2 regions of the Metabacillus sp. SLBN-84 genome follow, and region 2 is predicted to be linked to the other one. Evidence: riboswitches for the same ligand, from Rfam matches in the RefSeq annotation. Region 2 holds a riboswitch; the other holds the start of a gene.
The links. A riboswitch is a leader RNA that binds a small molecule or an ion and turns the genes downstream of it on or off. The one in region 2 is predicted to bind thiamine pyrophosphate.

Region 1: another riboswitch for thiamine pyrophosphate. It lies ahead of tenA (thiaminase II); the one in region 2 lies ahead of thiT (energy-coupled thiamine transporter ThiT).

The regions. Positions count from the first base shown of each region.
Region 1 is NZ_JBRJIP010000001.1:3,236,590-3,241,008, reverse strand. Features, by position in the region: gene mgtE (magnesium transporter) at 1-85, shown strand, start outside; gene RKD52_RS16565 (monovalent cation:proton antiporter family protein) at 108-1,961, shown strand; TPP riboswitch at 2,044-2,152, shown strand; gene tenA (thiaminase II) at 2,221-2,907, shown strand; gene RKD52_RS16555 (thiamine phosphate synthase) at 2,904-3,524, shown strand; gene thiO (glycine oxidase ThiO) at 3,508-4,419, shown strand, end outside.
Region 2 is NZ_JBRJIP010000001.1:998,752-1,003,170, reverse strand. Features, by position in the region: gene RKD52_RS04850 (ABC transporter substrate-binding protein) at 1-729, opposite strand, end outside; gene RKD52_RS04845 (ABC transporter permease) at 744-1,529, opposite strand; gene RKD52_RS04840 (thiamine-binding protein) at 1,504-1,797, opposite strand; TPP riboswitch at 1,890-2,001, opposite strand; TPP riboswitch at 2,143-2,243, shown strand; gene thiT (energy-coupled thiamine transporter ThiT) at 2,349-2,921, shown strand; gene RKD52_RS04830 (hypothetical protein) at 3,014-3,202, shown strand; gene RKD52_RS04825 (NAD-dependent epimerase/dehydratase family protein) at 3,472-4,350, opposite strand; gene RKD52_RS04820 (N-acetyltransferase family protein) at 4,368-4,419, opposite strand, start outside.

The DNA.
Region 1 (4,419 bases), 2.2 Mb from region 2:
CCCGTTTATTACAACGATTAATGACATTATTTCCATCCTTATTTATTTTGGAATGGCCACTATGTTTATGCAGTACTTAATCTAACTACAGAAATGAGGGAAAAACCTTGCACGGAGCTTCTTTTTCATCACTTGTTATTGTCCTGCTCGCAGCTTTTATCACTCCGCTCATACTGCACCGCTTCAAAATAAAAGTGATGCCGGTCGTCGTAGCAGAAATAATTATGGGTATTGTGATCGGCAAAAGCGGGTTTGACCTTGTTCAGCAGGATATGTGGCTCGAAACGCTGTCTATGCTCGGATTTATTTTTCTCATGTTTCTGAGCGGTCTTGAAATTGATTTCACAGCATTTATCGGGGGCAGGAAAAAAGAGGTGCTGCCATCCGGAAAAGAGGCGCCGAATACGTTCCTTGTCTCTTTTCTTGTTTTTGTCGGCATTTTTATTCTTTCCCTGCTGCTCTCTTATCTGTTTGTTCTGATCGGATTTATTGAAAATGCGTTCCTGATGACGCTGATCATCTCGACCATCTCACTCGGGGTGGTCGTGCCGACGCTTAAGGATGCAGGCATCATGAAGTCGAACATCGGACAGATTATTCTTCTTGTCGCCGTCATTGCCGATTTGGTGACGATGATTCTGCTTGCTGTTTTTGCGTCGATTTATGGCGGGGAAAATACGAATATGTGGCTGATGCTCATTTTGTTCGGAGCTGGTGTTGCCCTTTATTTTATCGGCAAAACCTTTCAGAGCAGATCGTTTATCGAGACGCTTTCTAAAGGCACGATTCAAATTGGGACAAGAGCTGTTTTTACGCTGATTATTGTGCTTGTTGCGCTTTCAGAAACGATTGGTGCAGAAAACATTCTCGGCGCCTTTTTAGCAGGCGTGCTCGTATCTCTTCTTTCCCCGAACAAGGAAATGGTTCAGAAAATGGATTCGTTCGGGTACGGCTTTCTGATTCCGATATTCTTTGTCATGGTTGGAGTGGACCTTGATATTTGGTCGCTGTTTAAAGAACCTAAAATTCTTATGCTGATTCCGCTGTTGTTTATCGCGCTGCTGATATCAAAAGTTGTGCCGATTTATCTTTTAAAAAGATGGTACGATACGAAAACGACTCTTGCTGCTGGATTTTTGCTTACATCCACATTGTCGCTTGTTATCGCCGCAGCGACGATTGGAGAACGGGTGAATGTTATTGACTCGCAGATGTCCGGGGCGCTCATTCTGACGGCAGTTCTGACAAGCATCTTTACGCCGATTGGATTTAAAAAGCTTTTCCCGGAAAAGCTTGGTTCCAAGAAAAGACTGAAGGTTGCGTTCATAGGGGCCAACCAAATGACGTTGCCTGTTACAAGAGAACTGAATCCGAACTTGTATGAGACCATCATCTATCATACGCATGTTGATAAAAACGAACAGCAGATTGCCGAATCTCTTTTTCAAATCGAAGAGGTTGAAGATTATTCGATTGAGACGCTTCAGGAAAAAGGGGTATTTGAATCGGATATTCTGATTGCAGCAACAGGCGATGAGGATGCGAATGCGGAAATAGCCCTGATGGCAAAAGAGCTTGAAGTCGACAGGGTCATTGCAAGTATTGCTTCGCCCCTGCTTGATGAGCAGCTGAAAGCAAAGAACATTGATGTGTTCTCTGTTCTGCTCTCGACCAAAACGCTGCTCAGAGCCCTGATCGAAGCGCCGGGCATCATGAAAATCCTGACGCACAGCGAATCTGCCCTTTATCAGATCAAAATGAACAACAGACGTTATGACGGCATGGTTCTCAGAAGCTTCCCGTTCACGGGAGATGTCATTTTTGTCCGGATTTTCCGGGAGAATGAGTCCATTGTTCCTCACGGCGATACGGAGCTGAAACGGGGAGATCTTCTGATTTTGACGGGATCATCCGAGTATATCGATGAACTGAGGCAGGAGCTTGAGTTTCACAAAAATTAAGCAGGAATTTCCTGAAAAAGCCTTGAAAGATATTTTTATCGTGGTATGATGGGCATGTAAAACATTCAGAAAATTTTATACGATAAACCGCTAGGGGAGCCCTTCAGAAGGGCTGAGATCGGAGTTTGCCACCGAGACCCTCAGAACCTGATCTGGTTAACACCAGCGTAGGGAAGTGGTGTAAGGGTCTATTTCATACACCACTTTTCTATGCGAAAAGTGGTTTTTTGCTGTTTAAAAAAGAAATGGAGGAGACGTCATGCTATTTTCAAAAGAATGCAGGGAGTACGCAAACGAGTGGTGGGAAGGGAGCTTTCACCATCCTTTCGTAAAAGGAATCGGTGACGGGACGCTGTCGAAAGAAAAGTTCAAATTTTATGTGATGCAGGATTCGTATTACTTGACCCACTTTGCAAAAGTGCAGGCGTTTGCCGGTGCAATGGCCCCGGATCTGCATACGACGTTCAGAATGTCCGTTCATTCTCAGGGAACCTATGAAGCAGAGCTTTCCCTTCATCAGCAGTTTTCAAAATTGCTCGGAATTACAGAGAAAGAACGCGAGGAATTTAGACCGGCGCCGACAGCATATGCTTATACGTCTCATATGTACCGCGCAGTCGCGACCGGAAATCTCGGTGAAATCATAGCTGCGCTGCTGCCGTGCTACTGGCTTTATTACGAAGTGGGAGAGCGTCTGAAGGATTGTGAGCCTGATGATGCCGTCTATGAAAAATGGATTGAGACCTATCATGGCGACTGGTTTAAAGAGCTTGTCCTTGAACAGGTGAACCGTTTTGATGAACTGGCCGAAAAAGCAAGCGCGCATGAGCGCATGATGATGAAAGAACACTTCCTGATCAGCTCCATGTATGAATACCGCTTCTGGGATATGGCTGAAAACCTTGAAGCGTGGGGCCGTGCAGACTCGCTGCAGCTTCAAAAGTGAAGCTTCATTTTGTAACGGATGGAAGGCATTCTGCAGAATCACTGGTTTCCATCATCACAGACGTACATAAATTTGCGGATGCCATTCATATAAGGGAAAAAAAGATGTCAGCTGATGAACTGGTGGAGCTGGTTGAGCTTCTTGCGAGCAGCGGGGTTCCAAAATCAAAACTGATCATGAACGGCAGGGTGGATGCAGCGGTGCGGTCGGGACTGGCAAAAGTCCAGCTTCCGTCACATGGGCTGCCTGTGAAGTTTGTTAAAGAGCACTACCCTTACCTCGGGGCGGGATGTTCAGTTCATTCAGCAAAAGAGGCAATCGAGAGGGAGAAAGAAGGAGCAGACTGGCTGATTGCCGGACATGTTTTTCAGACAAATTCAAAAAACGGTCTTGAGCCGAAAGGAATTTCTTTTCTTCAAACAGTCTGCGAATCTGTATCCATCCCTGTCTATGCAATTGGAGGAATCACTCCTGGTGTGCTGCCGGAACTGAAAAAGCTGAGAATCGCAGGAGCAGCAGCCATGTCTTATGTGTTTTCAGCAGACAAACCCGTGGAGGCGGCAAAAGAGCTTGCACGAAAGCTGAAAGGAGGAACGGCGGTTGAGGACATTTTATGATGCTGGAATTGTCGGGGGAGGAGTCATCGGCCTGATGTCTGCCTATTTTCTGTCAAAGGCAGGTATGAAAGTAACTGTATTTGAAAAAGGGAAGATCGGCTGCGGGGCATCATCCGCTGCAGCAGGCATGCTTGGGGCTCATACAGAAACGGAAAGGGCAGATGCCTTTTTCCGTTTTGCCGAAGAGAGCGCGGCTCTTTATCCTAGGCTTGCAGCCGAATTACTTGAGGAAACAGGCATAGATATTCAGCTTGTTTACAATGGGATGCTGAAACTTGCCATGACGGCTGAGGAAGCTGCTTCCCTTAGGGATAGAGCAGGGAAAGAACCGGATGTTGAGTGGCTCTCAAGGGATTCTGTCCTAAAGAAAGAAAGCAACCTGACAGAGGATCTTCAAGGCGGCCTGTTCATTGCAAAAGACGGCCAGGTCTCCCCTTCCGCTCTTTGCCGGGCGCTGGCAAGGGCGGTACAAATAAACGGAGGAACCATACTTGAAGGAGCTGCAGCGGGACGTATACAGCGGGCAGAGCCTTCTCACTATGAAGTTTCAGCTGCAGGAGAGACTCATTATTGTGAAGCACTTGTGATTACGGGCGGGACATGGAGCGGCCAGCTGTTTAAGGAATTAGGCATCTCAGCTCCTGTTCATCCTGTTAAAGGCGAATGTCTTTCCATCATGCCGGATGGGTTCCGTTTAGCGTCAACGGTCTTTCATGACAGCTGCTATCTTGTCCCAAAATCTGACGGGAGCATCATCATCGGCGCGACGATGGAAGAGGGGAATTGGAAGGCAGAGCCTACAATTCAGGGGATGGCTTCCTTGATGGAGAAGGCTGTTTCCATTATGCCGTGCATAAAAAAGGGTGTTTTCCAAAAAGCATGGGCAGGACTGAGA
Region 2 (4,419 bases):
GGCCTCCATGAAAGCCCCGACCACGTCCTTCTCTTTCTTTATTTTCGACTCGCTTGCAGCAAGGACTGGTGTGTAGTAGTTAAGCGCAGGGTCAAGATCCTTAAGATAAATATAATTCAGTTCGACTCCCTGTCTTTTAGCTTCAATTCCATCCCATCCTTCAAAAATCCATTGAAAGTCTGTATCCCTGCCTATCGATTTAAAGAAATCAGTCGCACCGAGGGTGACGTAATCCACTTTATCAAAGTCTGCTTCATCCTGGTTCATAACAGCACGGATGACTGCTTCTTCAGTTGGAGACCCCCAGCCGCCGTATCGTTTCCCTTCAAAATCTTCAGGCGATACAATTCCTTCTTCTTTCAAAGAGGCAAACGCGGATGTGTTTTCCTGAATAATAGCTGCAATTGAAACGACCGGCAGGCCGGCAGATCGTGCATGCGTGATATTTTCCTGGTGGCTGACTGCAAAATCAATCTCGCCCGATGCAAGAATTTGGTCTGCGCTTACTCCCTCACCCGGTTCTACAATTTCAACGTCCAGTCCAGCTTCCTTATAGAAGCCTTTCTCTTTAGCAGCATAAATACCTGTATGATTTGTGTTTGGAAACCAATCCAGCATGACCTTTACTTTTTTTGTTTCTTCAGTTGAGGCGTTCTCAGCTGAACCGCATCCTGTCATCAAAATGGATGCACTGAATACTGTGACGAGAATTTTCCGCAGATTTTTCATTGATTTCCTCCATATCAGTTTTGCTTGTGCGCTTTGTACTTCCAGGGCATTGCCAATCTTGCCAGCAGTTCAATGGCAGCAAAGATTAAGAGACTTAGTGCAACAATAACAATGATCACTGCAAATACCTTTTCTGTTAGAAAAGACTGCGAGGATCTGGTGAGTATAACCCCAAGACCTTTGCTTGCCCCCAGCCATTCACCGATTACCGCCCCCATCACACTGTATGTTCCCGCAATTTTCAGACCCGAAAAAAAATACGGCATAGAAGCGGGCAGCTTTAATTTAAGAAAGAGCTGGCGCTTACCGGCTCCCATTGTTTTCATCAGCTTGACCATATCCCTGTCAGCCTGGCTGAATCCGTCCGCCAGATTAATAGCAATCGGGAAAAAACAGACTAACGCTGTTACAATAACCTTCGGCAGCATTCCAAAGCCAAACCAGATAATCAAAAGCGGCGCCAGAGCAATAATCGGAATTGTCTGCGAGAGAACGAGCAGCGGTTCCACAGCACTTCTAATCCATTTGGACTGGTCGATTAAAACAGCAATGGCCACACCTGCAGCTGCCGCAATTAAAAGTCCAAGCAATGCCTCAGAAAGCGTCTGAAGGATATGAACGCCGAGCGTACCTCTCATTTCAAACAATGTAAGGAAAATGTCTGTTGGCTTCGGCAGGATCCACTTCTCAATTTCAAAAAGCGCAACAGCCATTTCCCACATAAAAAGTAAAACAGTCAGAACTCCTGCCGGCAGCGCCATTCCCGATAAAGATTCAGCGATATTTCTGGAGTTTTTCATCCATAGTTACTCCTTCAGCAGGGCGATAATGAATCTTCATATGCGTCATCACTTCGCTTGCACCTGCAGCGATACAGGCATCCTGAGCCTGTTTGACAATTTCAAGCAGATGATTGAGCTCACCCTCCATAACGGTCTCCATCGCGCCGACTTCATATTTGACACCCGACTGCTGCACCACTTCGATGGCTTTGTCGACAATCTCGTATGTATTCCCGTCTGCTGATTTCGGAAGTACCTGAAATGCTAGATTTACACTGGACATGATTAATTCCTCCTTTTCTTTCTGTGAATCTCTTAGAAAACGCAAAAAAGGCTGCCGGTTAGGGCAGCCTTAAGCATTCGCAAAGTTCATGGAAAAAAGACTCTTTTCCTGTATCCCTCCGCTGGCATTACCCAGATCAGGTTAAAGGGTCGATACAAGAATCAGTATCCTCTCAGCCGAGTTCACTCAGCTCCCCTGCTTCTATAAGATTCATGGAAACTATAGCAAGTTTTACAGGACTTGTAAAGAAAGGAAAAACACTTTCCGCTATTTTCTGAAAAAAAATAGAATTTAAGCTTGTCGAATTTTGCAGTTTCCTGTATAGTAGTGTCTAAATCATATATCGCATTTGACCACTTGGGGAGCCGCCGGCTGAGAGTGAACGTTATGTTCTGACCCGTTGAACCTGTTAAGTTAAAGCTTACGTAGGGATGTGGCGATGGATTCAAGTGATAACCCAACCAAAGCAGTGCGTGGAAACCATCCGACATTCCCCGCATTGCTTTTTTTCATGGAGAAAAGGCCCCGGTCGAATGCCGAAAAGGGGTAAAATCATGCAAACAAATAAGCGCCTGGTTTTTTTATTAGAAGCAGCGATTCTTGCTGCCATTGCCTTTCTTTTAGATCTAGCGACAAGCTTTATCGGCAAAATGCCGCAGGGAGGCTCCATTTCACTTGCGATGGTACCGGTATTGATCATGGGATTCCGACACGGTCTGAAGGGCGGACTGCTGACTGGCTTTCTCCTCGGACTGCTGCAGACGGTCATGGGCTATACGACCATTGTCCATCCTGTTCAGGGTTTTCTGGATTACTTTGCCGCCTTTACAGTAGTTGGTGCCGGAGGTATTTTTTATAAACATATTCAGAACTCACTTAATCCTTTAAACAAAGGGCTCCTGATTCTTTATGTCACACTTGCCGCTTTCCTTGGAAGCTTCCTGAGATTTGCAGCCCATACACTCGCAGGTGCTGTCTTTTTCGCCGAGTTTGCAGGAGATCAGCCGGTGCTATTATATTCAGCAGGGTACAATGCATCCTACATGATTCCGACATTTATCATCTGTACGATCATTCTTGTGCTGATGCTGATGACTTCAAAAGCGCTGATTGTAAATAGAAAATAGAGAAAAGCACCGGAAATCCGGTGCTTTTTATCATAATCTCTTCTTTTTCAGCATGTATTAATAGTAATAGATTTCCTAATGGAGGCCATGAAATGAATCTCACATACTCCCTCATGCTGATTGCTTTTTTTCTATCCGTCTGTCATTTTTTGTATGGCTACTTTGAAGCGCTGCGAATCAGCGGCGAAGATGGCCCTGTCAGAGGATGGTCGGTTGTTTTTTCATTTCCCCTCGGATTTGTTTTTGCCTATTTTGCAGCGGTTTTTAACCAGCAAATCTAAGTTAGAACCCGGCAGATGTCTGCCGGGTCTTTTTGATGCCTCCGGCGGGATTCGAACCCGCACTCCTTTCGTAAGCATAGGCTAAGGGGAACACGCTTCCCTACGGATTTTCACCGGCAGGAATTTCACCTGCCTCAGCATAGTTGCTTTTCGGTGCTTCTGAAACCTTCGCCTTGCGACCCGGTTCTACTGTTTTCCGGCGCTCTTCCCTTCTAGAGCTACGGAGGCTTATTAAGAGTCTCTGCTTTCACAGAGACTCCCGCGGGAGTTTACAGCAGCTTTTCTATTAAACTCTCAACATACTCGTTCATGTTTCCAAAAGAATATCCTGTCATTTGTGCTTTTGTCACATCCAGCGTCCAGTCACCCGGAAGACCGTACGGAGACGCGTTTTCTTTTGTCACTTCTCCTGTAATGACTGCGGGTTTGTCTGCAGCACTCTCAATCCTGCCGATCAGTTCTCTCAGAGAGAAATTGTCTTCAAACGCTATATTATACGCTCCTGTCAGCCTTTCTTTTCCTGCATGAAAAAGAAAACCTGCTGCATCTTCAGATGAAGTGAAGCTGAAAGAAACATCATCATTTTTCGCGCCAATGGGCTCTTCTTTTTTCACTTTGTCTACATGAAATAAGAAGCGCTCGGTGTAATCATCTGTTCCGATGACCAGAGCAGGCCTGACAACAGCAACTGGCACTTTCGCATTCTGGAACAAATACGCTTCGGCACCGCGCTTTGCCTCCTGATAACCGGTCATTCCCCCATATTCTTTACGGTGTTTAAAGGTCGGGTCGAACAAGAGCGGGGCAAAATCCGTTTCCTTTCGCTCTTTGCCAAATTCATAGACAGCCATTGTTGATGTAAAGATATAATGGCCTATTTTACCCTCAAGCGCTTCATAAGCCGTTTTGGCTTCAAGCGGCGAGAAACAGGATTGATCATAGACAGTGTCCCATTGCCTTCCTTCAAAAGCCCGGGTCATTGATTCTTTCTTTTCCCGGTCAATGACAAGACGCTCGACTCCGTCTCCAAAATCATCCCGGGTTCTTCCTCTTGTTGCGACCGTCACAATTACTCCGTCCTCGAGAAGCTTATGAACAAGTCTCTTCCCAAAAAACTGTGTGCCTCCAAGTATTAACGCGGTTTTCAATGCAGTTTCATCTCCTTTTATGTATTCAGCCGCGCTGACAATTCCTTCAGATTCCAGCCGAATGCTGTC